DNA from 3 places in the Bacillus sp. 7894-2 genome. Region 3 is predicted to be linked to each of the others. Evidence: riboswitches for the same ligand, from Rfam matches in the RefSeq annotation. Region 3 holds a riboswitch; each other region holds the start of a gene.
What was found. Region 3 has a riboswitch for thiamine pyrophosphate ahead of CHI10_RS09095 (ABC transporter substrate-binding protein). Riboswitches for the same ligand answer to the same signal wherever they lie in the genome.
Positions count from the first base shown of each region.

Region 1: linked by a shared signal. The riboswitch ahead of thiM (hydroxyethylthiazole kinase) and the one ahead of CHI10_RS09095 (ABC transporter substrate-binding protein) in region 3 are both predicted to bind thiamine pyrophosphate.
Region 2: linked by a shared signal. The riboswitch ahead of tenI (thiazole tautomerase TenI) and the one ahead of CHI10_RS09095 (ABC transporter substrate-binding protein) in region 3 are both predicted to bind thiamine pyrophosphate.

Region 1 is NZ_NPDG01000015.1:55,967-62,200, forward strand. It holds gene CHI10_RS03270 (exodeoxyribonuclease III) at 1-294, opposite strand, end outside; gene thiE (thiamine phosphate synthase) at 429-1,088, opposite strand; gene thiD (bifunctional hydroxymethylpyrimidine kinase/phosphomethylpyrimidine kinase) at 1,078-1,899, opposite strand; gene thiM (hydroxyethylthiazole kinase) at 1,902-2,717, opposite strand; TPP riboswitch at 2,828-2,940, opposite strand; gene CHI10_RS03290 (OsmC family protein) at 3,055-3,513, shown strand; gene CHI10_RS03295 (Cof-type HAD-IIB family hydrolase) at 3,535-4,284, opposite strand; gene CHI10_RS03300 (CBO0543 family protein) at 4,428-4,943, shown strand; gene CHI10_RS03305 (GerAB/ArcD/ProY family transporter) at 5,212-6,234, opposite strand, start outside.
Region 2 is NZ_NPDG01000134.1:30,125-36,358, forward strand. It holds gene CHI10_RS22810 (hypothetical protein) at 1-9, shown strand, start outside; gene CHI10_RS19235 (hypothetical protein) at 35-391, opposite strand; gene CHI10_RS19240 (MoeB/ThiF family adenylyltransferase) at 546-1,565, opposite strand; gene CHI10_RS19245 (thiazole synthase) at 1,562-2,329, opposite strand; gene thiS (sulfur carrier protein ThiS) at 2,331-2,534, opposite strand; gene thiO (glycine oxidase ThiO) at 2,550-3,671, opposite strand; gene tenI (thiazole tautomerase TenI) at 3,671-4,279, opposite strand; TPP riboswitch at 4,365-4,475, opposite strand; gene thiC (phosphomethylpyrimidine synthase ThiC) at 4,498-6,234, opposite strand, start outside.
Region 3 is NZ_NPDG01000058.1:114,241-120,474, reverse strand. It holds gene treP (PTS system trehalose-specific EIIBC component) at 1-1,170, opposite strand, end outside; gene tatA (twin-arginine translocase TatA/TatE family subunit) at 1,450-1,629, opposite strand; gene CHI10_RS09100 (YkvA family protein) at 1,868-2,281, shown strand; TPP riboswitch at 2,360-2,468, shown strand; gene CHI10_RS09095 (ABC transporter substrate-binding protein) at 2,581-3,585, shown strand; gene CHI10_RS09090 (thiamine-binding protein) at 3,600-3,893, shown strand; gene CHI10_RS09085 (ABC transporter permease) at 3,890-4,657, shown strand; gene CHI10_RS09080 (ABC transporter ATP-binding protein) at 4,654-5,394, shown strand; gene CHI10_RS09075 (hypothetical protein) at 5,501-6,234, shown strand, end outside.

The DNA.
Region 1 (6,234 bases), on a different contig from region 3:
GCCTTCATACTCAAGCGTGAGAATCCTGCCTTCTGGTTCTGTTTCCTCATCGCCCAATCCATAGCGGACAGAGATAGGCTCTTTTTTCGTAAATACAGCTGTACCCGAATATCCTTTTTTAAGCGCATAATTCCAATATTGGTGATAGCCATCCAGGATGAGCTCAATCTGTCCCTCCTGCAATTTGGACTCCTGGATGCAAAAGATGTCTGCATCCACCTCTTTGAAGTAATCTGTGAAGCCTTTTTTCACACAGGCCCTAATGCCATTCACATTCCATGATACGAGTTTCATTGCAATTGTATCTCCTTACGAAAAAATCTGTATGAGTACAACATTACCATGGCTTTTCAATAATTGCATAGTAATAAACACTGAAACTTGAAAGGCAATCGATAATACTGATTTTTTAAAAAAAATGCTCAAAATTAATGGACATTTCTCCTTACTGCTTCTTTTAACTCCCTGGCTGATTTTTCAGGGGAATCCGCCTGGCTGATTGCCGTAATGACTGAAACACCGTCTGCTCCAGCAGCCATAATGGGAGGTGTATTTTTAGAGTTAATTCCGCCAATACCTACCACAGGAATCTGGATAGAAGCAGATCTCAATTCCTTTAAAAAAGTAAGACCCTGAACTGCTTTGGCATCTTTCTTTGTGCTTGTCGGATAAATAGGGCCAATGCCGAGGTAATCTGCTCCCTGCCGGATTGCTGCTTCTGCTTCAATCATATTATGAACGGACACGCCAAGGATTTTGCTGCCGATTTTTCTCCTGACCACATCTGCCGGTTCGTCTTCCTGGCCTATATGGACTCCATCTGCATTAATAGTAAGCGCCAATTCAATGTCATCATTGACGATAAAAGAAATGCCGCTCTCGTTGCAGATTGCCTGAAGCCTTTTTGCAAGAGATTCCTTCTCTTTGCCTTGCAGGCATCCTGCACCTTTTTCACGGAATTGAAACAGGGATATGCCCCCATTAATTGCTGATCGGAGAATATCTTCAGGCTCTTGGAAGCAATTTACGCTTCCCATTATTAAATATACTTTAAGCAGCTCACTCATTTCCTCTGAATTAATTCTCATGAACGAAATTCTCCTTTTTCTTCAAATTATAAGCCCAATGATTGGTTGGTCCATGACCGCTGCCAATTCTTAAGTCATGTTCAATTGCTGCCTGGATAAATTGCTTTGCACGATCAACAGCCTGCGGCACAGAAAAGCCTTCAGCGAGTCCGGCTGTAATGGCAGCCGAAAAGGTGCAGCCAGTACCGTGCGTGTTTACTGTTTGTATTCTATTACTCTTGAACTCGGTAAAACTTTCACCGTCAAATAATAGATCGGCAGCCACTTTTCCCTCATCATGGCCGCCCTTAATGATGACATGTCTCGCTCCAAGCCTATGTAGTTCTTTTGCTGCCTTCCGTTTATCTTTCATTGAACGAATATTAGCATCCGTTAAAACCTCCGCCTCGGGTATATTGGGTGTAATCACCATCGAGAGCGGAATTAGATGCTTTTTCATCGCTAAAATGGCTTCAGTCTGAAGAAGACATGCTCCACCTTTTGCTATCATCACCGGATCAATGACGATATTGTTCCATCCGTATTCCGCAATCTCCTTTGAAACCGTCTCGATAATTTCAGCACTAAAGAGCATACCTGACTTGACTGCATCAGGCCTTAAATCCTCTCCAATGGATTGTAATTGTGACGCAACAGCCTCTGCGGTCATGGGATAAACTCCCTGCACTCCCCTGGTGTTTTGTGCCGTTACGGCAGTTAACGCTGACATGCCGAAAACACCGAGTTCCTGAAAGGTTTTTAAATCTGCCTGAATACCAGCACCGCCGCCGCTGTCTGATCCTGCTATGGTTAAAGCTTTGTTCACCTTCATTTTTATTCCCCTCCTACCTGACTAAAAGAGCCGCGCAATTCAACATCTGAGGCTGAGATAGTATATAAGCTATTCAAGAACTCTATTTGGAAAGTGCCCGGGCCCCTGCCATCCGTTTTTTCTGCAGCGATTTCGGCGGCAGAGCCATACACGACCAATGAAGCAGCTGCCGCTTTTACTGGATCCTTTTCAACAGCAGCGAAAGCTCCAATAACAGAAGTCAAAAGGCATCCGGCACCCGTTACTTTCGTTAACAGGGGATGTCCATTGTTAATGGTAAAAGTGGCTCTTCCATCTGAAATGATGTCCTGTTTTCCTGTAATGACGGTGACTGCACCAAGTTTATTTGCTGCTGACTTTGCGAGCTCAGAAGTGTTTCCCTCTGCTTCTCCTGCATCAACGCCCTTAATATTCCATTTCTGTCCTGCTGCATTGGCAATTTCTGCTGCATTTCCTCTTATGATGCTAATATCTAATTCTTCCATTATTCTATTGGCTGTTTCTGTGCGATAGGCTGTCGCGCCGGCACCAACCGGATCAAAGATTACCGGCACCCCATGCTGATTGGCTGATTTTCCTGCGATAAGCATGCTTTTCACTTCTTTTTCAGTCAATGTTCCCATGTTGAGAACCAGTGCCCCGGCAATTTTAGCCATATCACCCGCCTCTTCATGCGCATATGCCATTACAGGTGATGCCCCAATTGCCAGCAGGCCATTGGCAGTGAAATTGGTTACCACCACATTGGTGATATTATGTACTAAAGGATTAAACTCTCTTACTTTTTCCAATAGACTGCTAATCTCTTGAATGTTCACATTCATTCCTCCTCTGCGTTTGCCGCTCAATAGCCTTTGAAAAGAGAACAAAATAAAAACCAGATCCATATAAGGACCTGGCTGAATAATCTATAGAGAATTATGTTTGTTCTCCGAAATTACTACTTTCCTACGCTGGTATGATCCAGATCAGGTCCGAAGGGTAAAAAACAGTCCGGTTTCTTTCTCAGCCCGCGAGCATCGGGCACCCCTAGCAGTAAAACTATTAAGTTGGCTGTTTTTATCTTAGCCTGAATCATGAAATCTGTAAAGCTTGCAATTCTGCCGCTTCCTCTTTAAGGTGTAAGTAAGAATACATAGCTTGGAGGATTCAAATATGGCTGAACACCATTTTCACTTGAAAGCACATTGGCCTGGTCTTCGCAATGATGTTGGGGAAATAGAAACAGGCGGCCTGAGAACACAGGTATCCATTCCACCGGAAATGGACGGTCCCGGAATCGGAACGAATCCGGATGAAATGCTGCTCGGGGCGGCGGCTACTTGTTATATTATTACACTTGCAGCCATGATGGAACGCAGCCGGCTCGATAAAGAGGACCTTACAATGGAGTCGGTAGGAGTTGTTGATGTCACCAAAGGGGTGATTACTTACAAAAAAATTATTCATCACCCAGTTATTGTGCTTAAATCAGACGCTGATGATAAGGACCATACTCTTGCACATAAGCTTGTCCAAAAAGCAGAAGCATCCTGTATGATCTCAAGGGCGATTAAAGGAAATGTGGAAGTGGAAGTACAGGAAACCATTCGTAAAAATCAAACACCGGCCTGATAGCCGGTGTTTTGGTTTAAGTTATAGAGCCCATTTGCGGATGGCCAGTGCAACACCGGCTTCATCATTTGTTCCTGTCACAGCATCGGCTGTCTCTTTAACAATGTCCTGTGCATTGCCCATCGCTATTCCCCAGCCTGATTCTTTAATCATGGCAATATCGTTCAAGCTGTCTCCCATCGCCATTACATTTTCCATTGAAATACCAAGGAGGTCGGTTACTTTTAGGATACCTTTGGCTTTGTTGATGCCTAAAGCATTGACTTCTATATTGGTTAAGCTGGAATTAGTAATTTCCAGGTTGCCTTTAGACTGAAGCTCTTTATGAATCAGCTCCCTGATCGCATCATCTGAAATATCAAATCCAAATTTAAGCCATTCATGATCATGGATATTTTCCGGCATTTCGTTCATCCACACGCGCTCGCAGCTGGTTGCCCAGAAATTGGTCTTGTGTGTCTTAGACAGATTCCACATCCATTCCATTACTTTAGAATCCACTGGAGCTCTTAAAATGGATTCACCACCAGGTCCAAATATTTCGCTGCCATTTACCGTGATCAAATAAGAATTTAATTTTAGAGAATCAGCATGATCGCCTGCCGTTAACCTGGATCTGCCGGTGCTCAAAATGACTTCGATTCCTTTCTCCTTTGCTTCTTTTATAGCTGCACGGTTCTCTTCAGGAATTTCCCCTTTGGAGTTCAGTAATGTTCCATCCATATCAAGGGCGATTAATTTGATCTGCGGGGGAATTTTTGCTTCTTTCATAGTCCTCTTCCTTTCTTCAATTAACACAATAAAGCCATTATATAGGTAAGTCCGCTTTCCTTCAAAGAAGGCGCATTTTAGATGAATATTTTTTTGTGAAATGGAAATACCTGTATGTATTAAATGTAAAAGGTGATGTTACTATGTATCTTGCACTTGTAATCATCGTATGGATATTGTTCGCTTACCGCTTTATTGACTGGTCGCAGTGGAAAAAGCAATATCCTACTGTCTTATTTTTTATTGCGATCAACCTGACCTACAATATGCTCTATTTTAATCATACACTGTGGGCTTTTAGAGGTATTACGGCTGAATGGCTAAATCATTCGATTATTAACTTAGCTTTCACATTTTTTATTACTCCTATGGCTCTGATTATTTACCTGCAGCGCTACCCTGACAATAAAAAACAGGGATACATTTACTCTGCTATATGGATTGGCTTTTTTACCATTATTCAATCACTGTTTGCCCACAAAGGAATGTATGTGTACGATAACGGCTGGAACAGCTGGCATAACATTTGGCTGAATATCGCTCTATTTGCTGTATTGCGAATCCACTATCGAAGACCTGCGGTTGCCATGCTGATTTCCCTGCCTGCTGCGGTGGTATTCTACTTATTTTTTCCGTTTCCATTGGACAGCCTAAAATAAATGCATACATAAAGCGAGGTGTACTGGAATGATCATTCAGAACGACTTGTCTGTGTCCTTATTTTTGCTCCTTCTGTTCTTAACCTATGCATTGATGTGGTTTTATTTAATTAGGAAAAAAATCAATAAATAATTTAGGGCAGACTAATTGGTTAGAGCTTCCCATCAGTTAGTTTATGTTAGTTTTGTATAGGATTGGTCGAGGCTCTCCACATGGAGCACCTCGACACTGTGTATTCTTCTTTTCTGCCTGCCAGCAACTGTTCAATTAGTTTTTATTAATTTGAGATGTTGCGTTTTTCTCCTTAACCTTTTTTCTGATTTCAGCAACTAGCCAAGTAAAAGGAGGAATTGTGAAGGAGATCAAAGCAGTCAGAGGATAATATTTAGATATGTAATCAGAAATAAAATGATTATAATTTTTAATACCGAAAACAGTGAATAACACAACTACTATTACAGAAGCAAAGTGTACCCCCCATTTACCTTTATCTTTGAACCAGGGCTCAAAGCTTTTTCCAATCGAACTGTGCAGGACAGAAATACGGATGATCCCGCCAAATACAATTACGATAATTCCATAAACATCAAAACGTTCCACAAATCCGAAAGAAACAAGTCTCACGATACTTTGTGCAGGATATTCAAGTGTTCTAACTAACTGCTCCCCAAAAACAGCCAATGTACCTGTTACTGTTCCAACAAACATAATTGCAATCAAAAGGACTAAAAGGCTGTTTGTATACAGCAAGGATTTCGAACTTTCATATTGCTTTCTCAACTGTACCATTAACAGTAAGGTCATTTCCCCATATAGGCCAACAGTTAAAATAATGGCATCAAAGAGAGGAAATAGGCCTTCTTCAAAAATAGGCAGCAAGTTATTAAAATCCTTTTCTCCAAAAGTGCTTATAGCTATTGCAAAACCAGTAATAACGATGAATGGCAGGATAGCTTCGCTAATTCTTGTAATATTCTCAATGCCTACGAATAAAGCATAAAGAACGATCAGGTAAAATGCAGTACCGATTACCCACCTTGGTGTCTCAGGCAGAAAAATCACCTGTACAAAGTCTACAATTCCAAAAAAAGTTATGATTGTTAAATATAAAAAATAAACAGCAAAAGGCAGTATCATAATCTTTCCGGCTATTTTGCCAAAGGTTTGCACAAGCATCCCGTCTAATGTGGATTTAGGATAAATCATATGCAGCCGAAAGATAGTAAACCCCAAAAAAAACCCGAAAGGCATGGCTAGGAGGATGGCCACCCATGCCTCATGGCCGGCCAT
Region 2 (6,234 bases), on a different contig from region 3:
ACCAAGTAAGCTATATGGGACAGGAAAACTGTCCCTATTCACCCTCTTTACGGCCAAAATGCAAGTGGTATACTTTACGCGTTTTTGTTTCAGATTTTATATTGCTGATAAATCGTTCCTTAACCTCCTCCATCAGCAGGCTCTCCAGCCTTTCAAGCCTTTTCGGCCCGAATCCGGTTAATTTTTCAGAAATTCTCACCTTATACTCTCCATATTGCTTATACATTCGAATACTTCCATACCCAGTTCTTTTTGTTTTTCCAATTGTAAAATCAAATTCATATTTCTGTTCAATAAAGGAAGATGCTTCAGGAAGTCCCAGGTTCTCATATAATGGCGGGAATTGATGATGGACAGGAGGATCGGTGAACCTTATGGAATCAATGTTCATAATTCTCTCCTCTCAATGTTTACAGTAATTATCCCCAATCTGAAGTAAATTCAAGCGAACCTGCCATTACCCAAAAAGACCTGCCCTTCAAATAAAGAATGGACAGGTCTATTTTCTTTTAGCCTTCAAATGCTATGCGGACAGGCAAAACCCATTATCCAAGGAAACGATGATAAAGGTTCTTTGCCTGTAGAATGTCTCTTACCCCATGCACCAGCACTCTTCCATCCTTGAATACAGCCACTCTGGTGCCATCGATCGAAAATGAAAGCAAATAAGGATTGCTCTCTACGTTGATTCCTTGAGATACCAGAAATTTTTCCAGATATGCAATATCCATTTTTTGAAGGGCTGGGGGCCTGATTTGAACGGTATCCCTTCCGCATAACAGCGCTGTTTTTGTCTGATTTTCATAAGCCAGGAAGGGATAAGCTGGATTAGTCCCACAGGTTAAGCACTCAGGATCTTTTAAGGAAGAAACATTCACAGAACTAAATTGATTTTTCCATACATCAAAAGAAACAAGTGTCGCGCGTAAGGATTCCATGTCTTCTGCCAATATCTTTAATGCCTCAACAGACTGGTGAGCCGCAACCATTTGAATAGCTGGCTGAATAACACCAGCCGTATCGCAGGTTATTCCCCCCATTGGCAATTTGTCCATCAGGCAATTCAGGCACGGTGACACCCCGGGCAAGATGGTATAGCTTAAACCATAGCTCCCTACACAGCCTCCATATATCCAGGGAATCCGGTGCTTTTGAGAAATATCATTGATCAGAAAGCGAATGTCAAAATTATCGGTTGAATCGATGATTAAATCAACATCCTCAATCAGCTCTTCCATTTCCTGTACACCTACATCCATAATACGTGCGAAAATTTGCACCTCTGAATTGATGGCTTTTAGGCGTTTAGCCGCTGCTATCGCTTTTGGCACTTTTCGTACAGCATCTTCTTCACAATAAAGCTGCTGACGCTGCAGGTTGCTCCACTCCACATAATCCCGATCGGCAATGGTTAATTTGCCGACGCCTGCCCTTGTGAGAGTTTCAGCATTTGCAGCCCCTAATGCACCAGCCCCTATAATCAAAGCGTGTTTTCCCCTCAGCTTTTTTTGTCCTTCTTTGCCAATCGGGGGAAATAACATCTGGCGGGAGTATCGCTCACTCAACTAAAAACCATTCCTTCCGCCGGGCTGCTTGCTGATGCATACCGTTTTTTCGGCATCCGGCCTGCTTCATAGCCCATCCTCCCTGCTTCAATGGCGAGTTTCATTGCTTTTGCCATTTTAACAGGATCATCAGCAGAGGAAACGGCTGTATTCAATAGTACTCCATCAGCTCCCAGCTCCATTGCCAATGCCACATCTGCCGGGCTCCCAATTCCAGCATCAACAATAACCGGCACATCAGCCTGTTCTGTAATAAATTGAAGATTAATAGGATTAATGATTCCCTGTCCTGAGCCAATCGGAGAAGCACATGGCATGACAGCATGGCATCCTAGTTCTTCAAGTTTTCGAGCAAGCACGACATCATCAGAAGTATAGGGGAGAACAATAAAACCCTCGTCTAATAGGATTTCCGCTGCTTTTATAGTTTCTATTGGATCGGGAAGAAGCGTTTTGCTGCATCCAATCACCTCAACCTTAATCATGTCGCATAAGCCTGAAGCTTTGGATAGCCTGGCAATTCGGACAGCCTCATCGGCTGTACTTGCTCCTGCCGTATTAGGGAGTAATTTATATTTCTTTAAATCAAGCTTTTCCAAAAAGTTGGGCTGGTTCGCTTCAAAAATGTTCATACGGCGCACAGCAAACGTAAGCACCTCAGTTCCCGACGCTTCTACAGCTTCGCTTTGCACATCAAAGTTTGGATATTTTCCTGTTCCGAGCAATAGCCGTGAGCTAAATTCATATGGTCCAATTTTCAACAAGTCATCCGCCTCCTACAAAGTGTACAATTTCGATTCGATCCCCATCTGACAGAATGGTTATTGCATGCGCTGCTTTATCCAAAATATGCTGGTTCAGTTCGACAATAACTACCTTTTGCTCCAAATTGAAATGCTTAAGCAGAGCTGAAACAGAATTAACTGCTGCCGGCAGCACCATAGGATCTCCGTTAATGACAACATTCATAATATCACCCCTTGTTTACGTGTGAACTAAAGATTCAAGGCGGGACAGCTTAAACGGATTAAACTGCTCCGTCTTGCCTTCGAGGATGTCTGCCATCAGCACTCCAGTTGCCGGGGCAAGGAGGATCCCATTCCGAAAATGGCCCGCAGCAATATATAGCCCCCTATAAGCAGGATGTTCTCCCAAAAAAGGCTGCCCATCAGCCGATTGGGGTCGAATCCCTGTCCAGGCACGCTCCCATTCAGCCTTCACTATATCCGGGACCAGTTTTTTCGCCTTTTCCATCAGCGAGGATATCCCCTCAAGGGTCACCTTCTCATCAAATGAATTAACTTTAACCGTCGCTCCAACTACCAGCCTCCCGGATTTCTTAGGAACGATATAGCATCCGTGTGAAAAGATCGTCCCCTGTACAAGCGGTTTTTCAATTTTGACCGAGAAGCACTCGCCTTTAACGGGATTAATGGGGAGCGTTAGGCCCGTTCTCTCAAGAATCCCCCTGCTCCAGGCCCCCGAAGCAACAATAACGGAATCTGCAAGAAATTCTCCCTGGCTGGTTCTCACCCCATAAACCTTTTCATCTTTTAAAATAAAATCTGTTACATGTGTATACTCATAAATTTCTGCGCCGAGGGCTATTGCAGCTTTTGCAATAGCAAGAGACAATTCATATGCCTGTACCTGTCCGTCATTCGGTATATACATGGATCCCCTCAATTTGTTTGATACGAAGGGTTCACGTTTGATCAGGTCATCAATCGAAAGCCATTCGGCCTGCTCATCCGCGGTTTGCTGTCTTTCTATCAATCTTTTTAATGCCTGCTCTTCTTCTTTACTAGCCGCCACTTTATATACACCCTTATTTTGATAGCCAATATGCACCTGTGATAAATCTTCCAGTTCAGGAATCAGGCTCCGGTACATGGAGCGGCTTTTGCATGCCAGCTGAAATAGCGGGCCGTCTTCTATCAGTTCCGTTTGGGCTCCTAAAATTCCAGCTGCTGCTCCTGAAGCTTTGCCGGCTATTTTCCCCATATCCAAAACGGCCGCTTTATACCCTCTTTTAGCCAGTTGAAAAGCAATGGAGCTTCCGTTAATGCCGCCTCCGACTATAACGGCATCAAACATTTTCCTCATCATTTCCCCTCCTCATTTAATTTTTTTGCAAAAAGCTTTGCTTCTTCTACAGGGTCCTTTGCCTGCAAAATCGCCGACATTACAGCAATGCCGTCTGCCCCCGCCTTCAAAACCTCCGGTACTTTCTCTGGTTCCATGCCCCCAATTGCCAATACAGGAATATCTACTGCCTTTTTAAGAGCCTCCAGTGACCCAGTGCCCCTTGGCGGAACTCCCTTCTTTGAATCGGTTTCAAATATGTGCCCAAACAGGATATAATCAGCCCCTTGTTTTGCAGCCTCTTTTGCTTCTTCAAGAGAATGTACGGAACATCCTATGGGTATATCTGGAAAATGAATTTTGACAACATGGACTGGAAGGCTGTGAAAAGCAAGATGCACACCCGTTCTAAACGCCCAGGCAACATCCACACGATCATTTATAACGATTTTATGAACAGGAACTCCCTTATTAAGAAGCAGCTGAACTCCTTCATATATCTCTCTTGAGGTTCGATGTTTTTCCCGTAAGTGGAATCTATCTGTAAAGGGTTCCAATTCAACTGCTAATTCAGCGAAGGACTCTGGAGAAAGCTTTCCATCTGATATAACATGAAGCTGTTTTTTCATAGCGGCTGCCCCCAAGCTTTTTTAGATTTTCTGCAATAAAAAACCACCTTCTAAATAGAAAGCGGAGGTATGTGGCCATAGAATTCAGACCCAATCCCCACTTCCCTACGCTGGTATTCATGCCAGATCAGGTTCCAAGGGTCTTAAAGCTTTTGCTTTAATCTCAGCCTGCAAACAGGCACCCCCAGCGGATACATAACTATTAAGCTACTATTCATTTACTGATAAATGGTCCCGGACTTTTTAAATTCCTCAGCTTTTTCTTCCATGCCTTTCTGTATCGCTTCATCCGTGTCAAGCTTATTCTCTATTGCATATTTCCGGATATCCTGAGAAATTCTCATGCTGCAGAATTTTGGTCCGCACATGGAACAGAAATGAGCGGTTTTTGCCCCTTCAGCCGGCAGGGTTTCATCATGGAATTCCAAAGCGCGCTCAGGATCCAATGAGAGATTGAATTGATCTCTCCAGCGGAATTCAAAACGGGCTTTTGACAGGGCGTCATCCCTTTTTTGTGCTCCTGGATGTCCCTTTGCCAGATCTGCAGCATGGGCTGCAATTTTATACGTGATGACACCCTCGCGCACATCATCTCTATTTGGCAAACCCAAATGTTCTTTAGGGGTAACATAGCAAAGCATCGCCGTCCCATACCAGCCTATCATGGCAGCCCCGATTGCAGAGGTAATATGGTCATACCCCGGAGCTATATCAGTCGTAAGGGGTCCGAGTGTGTAGAATGGTGCTTCTTTACAGATTTCTAATTGTTTATCCATATTCTCTTTGATTAAATGCATTGGAACATGGCCAGGTCCCTCGACCATTACCTGTACATCATGTTCCCAGGCAATTTTCGTCAGCTCCCCTAGTGTTTCAAGCTCCGCAAATTGAGCCTCATCATTTGCATCTGCAATCGATCCCGGCCGCAGTCCATCCCCCAGGGAGAAGGCCACATCATAAGCTTTCATGATCTCGCAGATTTCTTCAAAGTGTGTATATAAAAAGTTCTCTTGATGATGATGCAGGCACCACTGTGCCATAATGGATCCGCCTCTCGAAACAATTCCGGTCAGCCTTTTGGCAGTAAGCGGTACATAACGTAAAAGGACACCGGCATGAATGGTAAAGTAGTCAACCCCCTGCTCTGCCTGTTCAATTAAGGTATCCCTGTATACTTCCCACGTAAGATCCTCGGCAATGCCATTAACCTTTTCAAGTGCCTGATAAATGGGAACAGTACCGACCGGAACGGCGGAGTTTCTAATAATCCATTCGCGTGTAGTATGAATATTCTTGCCTGTAGACAGATCCATAATTGTATCTGCTCCCCAGCGGGTAGCCCAGGTCATTTTCTCGACCTCTTCTTCAATAGAGGATGAAACAGCCGAGTTTCCAATGTTCGCATTAATTTTCACATGAAAATTCCTTCCGATGATCATTGGCTCTGTCTCAGGATGATTGATATTGGAAGGAATGATTGCCCGGCCCCTCGCTACTTCAGACCGGACAAATTCAGGTTCCATATTTTCCCGAATGGCTATAAACTCCATCTCTGGAGTAATGATTCCCTTTTTTGCATAGTGAAGCTGGGTGACATTCTTCCCCTTAATCGCTCTCAATGGCTTGCGGGATAAGCCAGGAAAGACTTTATGATTAGCACGCGGATCATGTTCATCGCGGAACCCGTTATCCTCGGGCTTAATTTCCCGCCCATCATACTCTTCAACATCCCCGCGTTCCTGAATCCACCGGCTTTTCAGAGCGGGAAGCCCTGTTTTTAGATCGGACGTGTATTGAGGATCCGTATAAGGCCCGCTCGTATCATATACGCGAACCGGCTCATTGATTTCTTCTCCAAAAGTACCGGTGGTGGGACTTAATTCTATCTCCCGCATTGGAACCTTGATATCCGGTCTGGATCCTTCCACATAGATTTTTTTGCTGCCAGTAAAGCT
Region 3 (6,234 bases):
AAACATCGCCGGCTCCGTTACACCCAGCCACGCTGAAATGGAAGAAGTGAGCGCAAGCCCTTTCAGCTTTTCGTTCCCTTTGCTTAACAGCATCATGGCAAAAGCGGCTGAACCCTGTGCAATATTGGATAGTGCCACCATCGGCCACAAAAACGTGCCGCCAATGCTGCCGATTAGCTGAAGATCGACTGCCAGGAATGTATGATGCATGCCAGTGATAACAAGAGGTGCATATAATCCTCCGTAAATCAAGCCTCCAAGGGCCGGAACAGCATCAAAGATTCCGACAACCCCATTTGTAATCCAGCTGCCAATCGTGAATGTAATTGGTCCGATGGCAATAAAAGAAAGAAATCCGGTAATAAGCAAAGCGATTGGCGCGACAGTCAGAAGCTGAAACGCATCAGGAATTCTTTTTCGCAGAAATACTTCTATCTTAGCCAAAACATATGAAGCAAATAATACAGGCAACACTTGGCCCTGGTAACCTACTTTTTCAATTTCAAGACCAAATAAATTCCACTTCGGGACTTCCTCTGCTGCACCATAGCCCCATGCATTTAAAAGATCAGGGTGCACCAGCATCAAACCAAGCACCATACCAAGAAGCGGACTGCCGCCAAACCGGTTTACAGCACTCCATCCAATCAGGCCTGGAAGAAATACGAAAGCCGTATTGGCAATCAGGTTAATGATGCTCGCCAGATCAGCCCAGTTTGTATAAACATCAACAAACGACTTATCATCGAAGAAAATATCCGGGGCTGTCATAATGTTGTTGATTCCCATCAGCAAACCAGCTGTTACGATAGCCGGGAGGATAGGAATAAAAATATCAGCCAGTGTTTTAATTCCACGCTGCAGGGGATTTAAGTTTTCGGCAGCTGCACTTTTGGTCTCTTCTTTTGACGATTCACCAATACCGGTTGTATCTGTCATTTCTTTATATACTTTATCAACGAGGCCTTGTCCAATCACAACCTGGAATTGTCCATTGGTGGAAAATGAACCTTTTACAATATCAATATCTTCGAGCTTTTCTTTATTGACTTTTCCTTCATCTTTTAATGCAAAACGCAGCCTTGTTACACAATGAGTGGCCGCAGCGATATTATCCCTGCCCCCGATAGCTTCTACGATTTGCTCTGCTGACTCTTTATTTGTGGCCATTCTACGCTCTCCTCCTGTTACCGTTTTCATATTAAAGAAAAAAACAGTTTTAAGGTTCTCATTTATCGTTCTCGATTTTTATAAATCTATCCATTACACACAAACTAACTTGTATATACATGAACTGTTTACGCTTTCATTTTATCCTGTATATACATGTTAGTCAACTATTTTTTATTTTCCTTCTTTTATATACCCATTCACTCGGTTTGAAAGCCATAAAAAAGAAAAACCGGCTTCGAGACTAATCGTCTGCAAAGCCGGTTCTAAACCAGTAGGCTATTTTCTTTTATCATTATCATCATCATCATCTTTAGTGAGATCACGGGTAGATTTCTTAAATTCTTTTAAGGTCTCCCCGAATGCTCTCCCTATTTCAGGAAGTTTTTTAGGACCAAAAATAATAAGAGCAAGAACCAGGATGAGAATTAAGCCTGGAATACCGATGTTTGATAACATGCTGAACACTCCTTATATATCATATCGCTTGAAACAGCAGTAATCATGTTCATTGTCCATTATAGGGGATTGGCTCATAAAATCATAGTATGAGATATTTTTATAAAATCTATAATAAAAATCTGCCGTACTGCTTTTTCCATTTTTTTCTCCTGGTTAAATGTTTATGTCATGTCAGGTATGCGGTAAATAATAGATTATAACTGTTTTACGAATTATCAATATAGGAGTGATGGCTATGCCTGACATAGAAACGAAAGATTATAAGGACGGCTATAAAAAATTTTCTTCCAGGGCAAAACGTTATGCGGAGGATCCTGAAAAAACAAAAGGTCTGCTAAACAAGGCTACACTTAAAGCTGAGAAAAACAAATCTTCGTTAAGTGATATATGGGAAAAGTTTCAGCTGCTGATCGATTTAGTTAAGGCATGGTCAAAAGGCGATTACCGGCATATCTCCAAAAAATCAATTATCTTTATTATTGCATCCATCCTATACTTTGTCTCTCCTATCGACCTGGTTCCAGACTTTTTAATTGGAATGGGTATTCTTGATGATGCAGCAGTACTTGGTTTTGCCGTCAGCCAGATTACAGGTGAACTTGAGAAATTCAAAACCTGGAAAGAAAGCCGGACTATTGAAATGAAATAACTTTCAAATGGTGTCCATTTTGATATTGTCTGCTATAATAAATCAAGGAAAGTATTCATGCCTTTTAAAATTAAATAGCAAGAAATGTAGGGGAACCGGTGTGCCGGTTGAGACTTCATCCTTAAGATGCTGACCCTTTGAACCTGATCTGGCTAATACCGGCGTAGGGAACATATTCTTAAACATATTAAAATGTTTTTTATATGCGTCCCGGTTTTATGCCGGGGCGTTTTTTATTTTTTCAGGGCAGACTAATATCAACTTTCCTTATTACATAAAAGCTTCTGGGGGGTTTCTCTATGAAAAAATGTTTAGCAGCTATTTCTGCGCTGCTGCTGCTAACCGGCTGTGCCGGCAGCGGTCAGAATGCTGAAACTGGAAATGAAGATGCAGGCAGCAAACAAGAATTGAAAGAAGTTACTGTCGTACTGGATTGGACACCCAATACCAATCATACCGGCTTATATGCCGCAAAAGAAAAAGGCTATTTTAAAGAAGAAGGGCTCGATGTCGAAATTATCATGCCAGGCGAAGCAGGTGCAGATCAATTGACGGCATCAGGCAAGGCTGATTTCGGTGTCAGCTATCAGGAAAGCATTACAGAAGCCCGTGTACAGGGTGTGCCGCTGGTATCAATAGCGGCTGTCATTCAGCACAATACTTCCGGTTTTGCATCCCCTGTCGAAAAAAACATTAAATCACCGAAAGACTTTGAAGGAAAAACGTATGGCGGGTGGGGAGCTCCTTTAGAAAAATCAGTAATTGACTCCCTAATGAAAAAGGAAAATGCGGATGCGGAAAAGGTGTCAATAGTTAACATGGGAGATGCAGACTTTTTTACGGCGGTTAAAAGAGATATAGACTTCGCATGGATTTATTACGGATGGACAGGTGTAGAAGCTGAGCTTCGGGGGGAAAAGATTAATATGGTCTACCTCACAGACTACTCAGAAAAACTGGATTACTACACGCCTGTTCTCGCTACCAGTGAAAAAATGATTGAAGATGATCCGGAAACTGTCAAAGCATTTGTAAATGCTGCAGCTAAAGGATATGAATTTGCAATCGACAAGCCGGGCGAAGCAGCTGATATTCTGTTAAAGAATGCTCCAGACCTGGATAGCGAATTGGTCAAAAAGAGTCAGGAGTGGCTATCCCCGCGCTATCAGGACGATGCTCCCAGATGGGGAGAACAAAAGCTTGAGGTCTGGGAAAACTATGCAGACTGGATGCATGAAAATGGTCTTTTAGATAAAGAATTAGATGCCGGCAAAGCATTTACAAATGACTTCCTGCCGGAATAAGGAGAGTTTATGAAATGGCAAACGCACTTGTAAGCATTCAAATCATACCAAAAACAAAAGATGGGGAAAGTGTTATTCCTTACGTTGATGAAGCAATCAGTATCATTCAGCAATCCGGCGTTAAGTACGAAGTGCATCCCCTCGAAACAACGATGGAAGGCGATTTAGAACATTTACTGAAAATCATTGCTGACATGAACAGAAAAATGATTGAAATAGGAAGCAGCAATGTAATCTCACAGGTTAAGATACTCTATCAGCCCGATGGTATTGAAATGAGTGATTTAACGGAGAAGTACCGTCCATGATCAATGTGCTAAGGAAAGGATGGAGGCCGGCTGCGGTTCTCCTCCTTTTATTCATTTTTTGGGAGCTGGCGGTAAATCTGGCAGGAGTCCCTGCATGGCTCCTGCCTCCACCAACAGATATCATTCAGGAGGCGGTTTTGGGCTGGGATGGCTTCCGCCCGCATCTTCAATCGACAGTCCAGCTTTCCCTTTGGGGATTTGCGATTGGCACTGCATTCGGATTGCTTACAGCTGTAATACTGCACTTATTACCTTTTATTAGGGAGTCTGTTTACCCTCTCCTCATCCTTTCACAGAATGTGCCAATAATTGTTCTGGCTCCTCTGCTGGTTGTCTGGTTTGGATTTGGCCTTCTTCCAAAGCTTATTGTCATTACGCTGGTATGCTTCTTCCCCATTACTGTTGCAGCATTGGATGGTTTTCGGCAGACTCCGGGAGAACTCAGGCATTATATGCTGATGGCAGGGGCCGGCAAAGGACAGCTTTTTTGGAAGCTTGAGCTTCCCCATTCCCTTCCATCTTTATTCTCCGGGCTAAAGATCTCTGCAACCTATAGTGTGATGGGTGCTGTAATATCTGAATGGCTCGGAGCTAAAGCCGGAATAGGGGTTTATATGACTCTAGCCTCTTCTTCATTTCGGACAGACCGTGTTTTTGTAGCCATACTTGCGATTATGCTGTTAAGTTTGCTGCTTTTTGGAGGAATATTACTGGCAGAACGTTTGCTTATTAAATGGAAGTCCAGGGAGAGTGACGGGAAATGATACAATTAGCGGTTAATTCTCTAACGAAAAGTTTCGATTCAAATCAGGTTTTAAGCAATTTGAGTTTTCAAGTAAATGAAGGAGAGTTTGTTTCGATTTTAGGTCCATCAGGCAGCGGAAAGAGCACCATCTTTAACCTGATTGGCGGGATTCTCCTGCCTGATGAAGGGTCCATAACTCTTGGGAATGTTGAGATCACCGGCAAACGCGGTTCAATCAGCTATATGCCCCAGACACCTTCCCTGTTGCCATGGAGAACCATCCTTCAGAATGTACTGCTTGGCCAGGAAATTATGGGGACAGCGAATCCGGAAGCAGCCAGAAAAATGCTTCAAAAAGCGGGACTCGGTGACTATGAAAATGCATTTCCGCATGAATTATCAGGAGGCATGAAGCAAAGGGCCGCCTTTATCCGGGCACTATTAAGCCCGCAGCCAATCATACTGCTGGATGAACCTTTTTCAGCTTTGGATGAGCTTACCCGTCTTGATATGCAGAAATGGCTTCTCGATATTTGGAATGAACATAAGCCGACGATTCTGTTTGTCACTCACAATATCGAAGAAGCCATTTACCTCTCTGATCGAATATTAATACTCGGCAGCAAGCCTGCTAAAGTGCTTCAGGAATATACAGTGCCTTTTGGGCGGCCGCGAATGGAGGAAATTTTCCTGGATGAAAATTTCCTTGAATGCAAAAGAAGCATCCATCATGCACTGAAAGAGCTGTCATTTTAGTCAGACTAGTTAAAATATACCAGCCGTATATAATCACATCGCACCATTCCTAATTATGGAAATATAGGTTAATCTTATATTGGACAATACTTTTAGGAGGTATGTGATGAAAAAGTATATTTTCTTATTCTTGACTATTTTACTAGTTTTCTCAGGCAATGTTTCTGCACAGCCCAAAAGTAATTCGGCAGGTTTGACTGAGAAAGATTTCATGAAATCCGTGTTAAAATCTGATGAGTTTAAGGAATTCAAAGCTTCTATATTAAAAGATGCCTCCACCCAGCCAAAAGCTCTTATTGATGAAAAAGGAAAACAATATGGCTGGACAGTGCAATATGAAATTGAATACAACGAAAAAAACATTTCCTTAGATGAAAAAGCTCTTGTAAATTTCTCATCCCTTCTATCATTCTCCTTTGAGTCCGGGAAGGGATTAAAAGTGTGGCTGGTTGATTACAGCAGGCTTATTGAGGAACAGGCTTTTTACGTAAAAGACTTGAAGTCTGAAAAGGAGACAAAAATAGATATATCCAAAAACCGCACCTTTACTGATTATTTAACAGAAGTAGAATTGAAAAAAACACAGCTGATTAAAGAAGCGGCCAAAAGCAAAACAGTTTCTTCCGATAAAGCCACAGCATCCGCCCAGCTATGCTACTACTGTACAAAGTATGAATGGCGCGGCGGATATCCCTGCTCATCCGCTAACACTGAGTCTGAAGCTTCAGTATCATTCCAGCTTGAAGAAAACGGGCTGAATCCGGATTCTGTGGTCATTGAATGCTATGTTCCCCGCCATAAGGTGTGCGTTGACGGAGAATGGAGAACCTATTGCCCTAT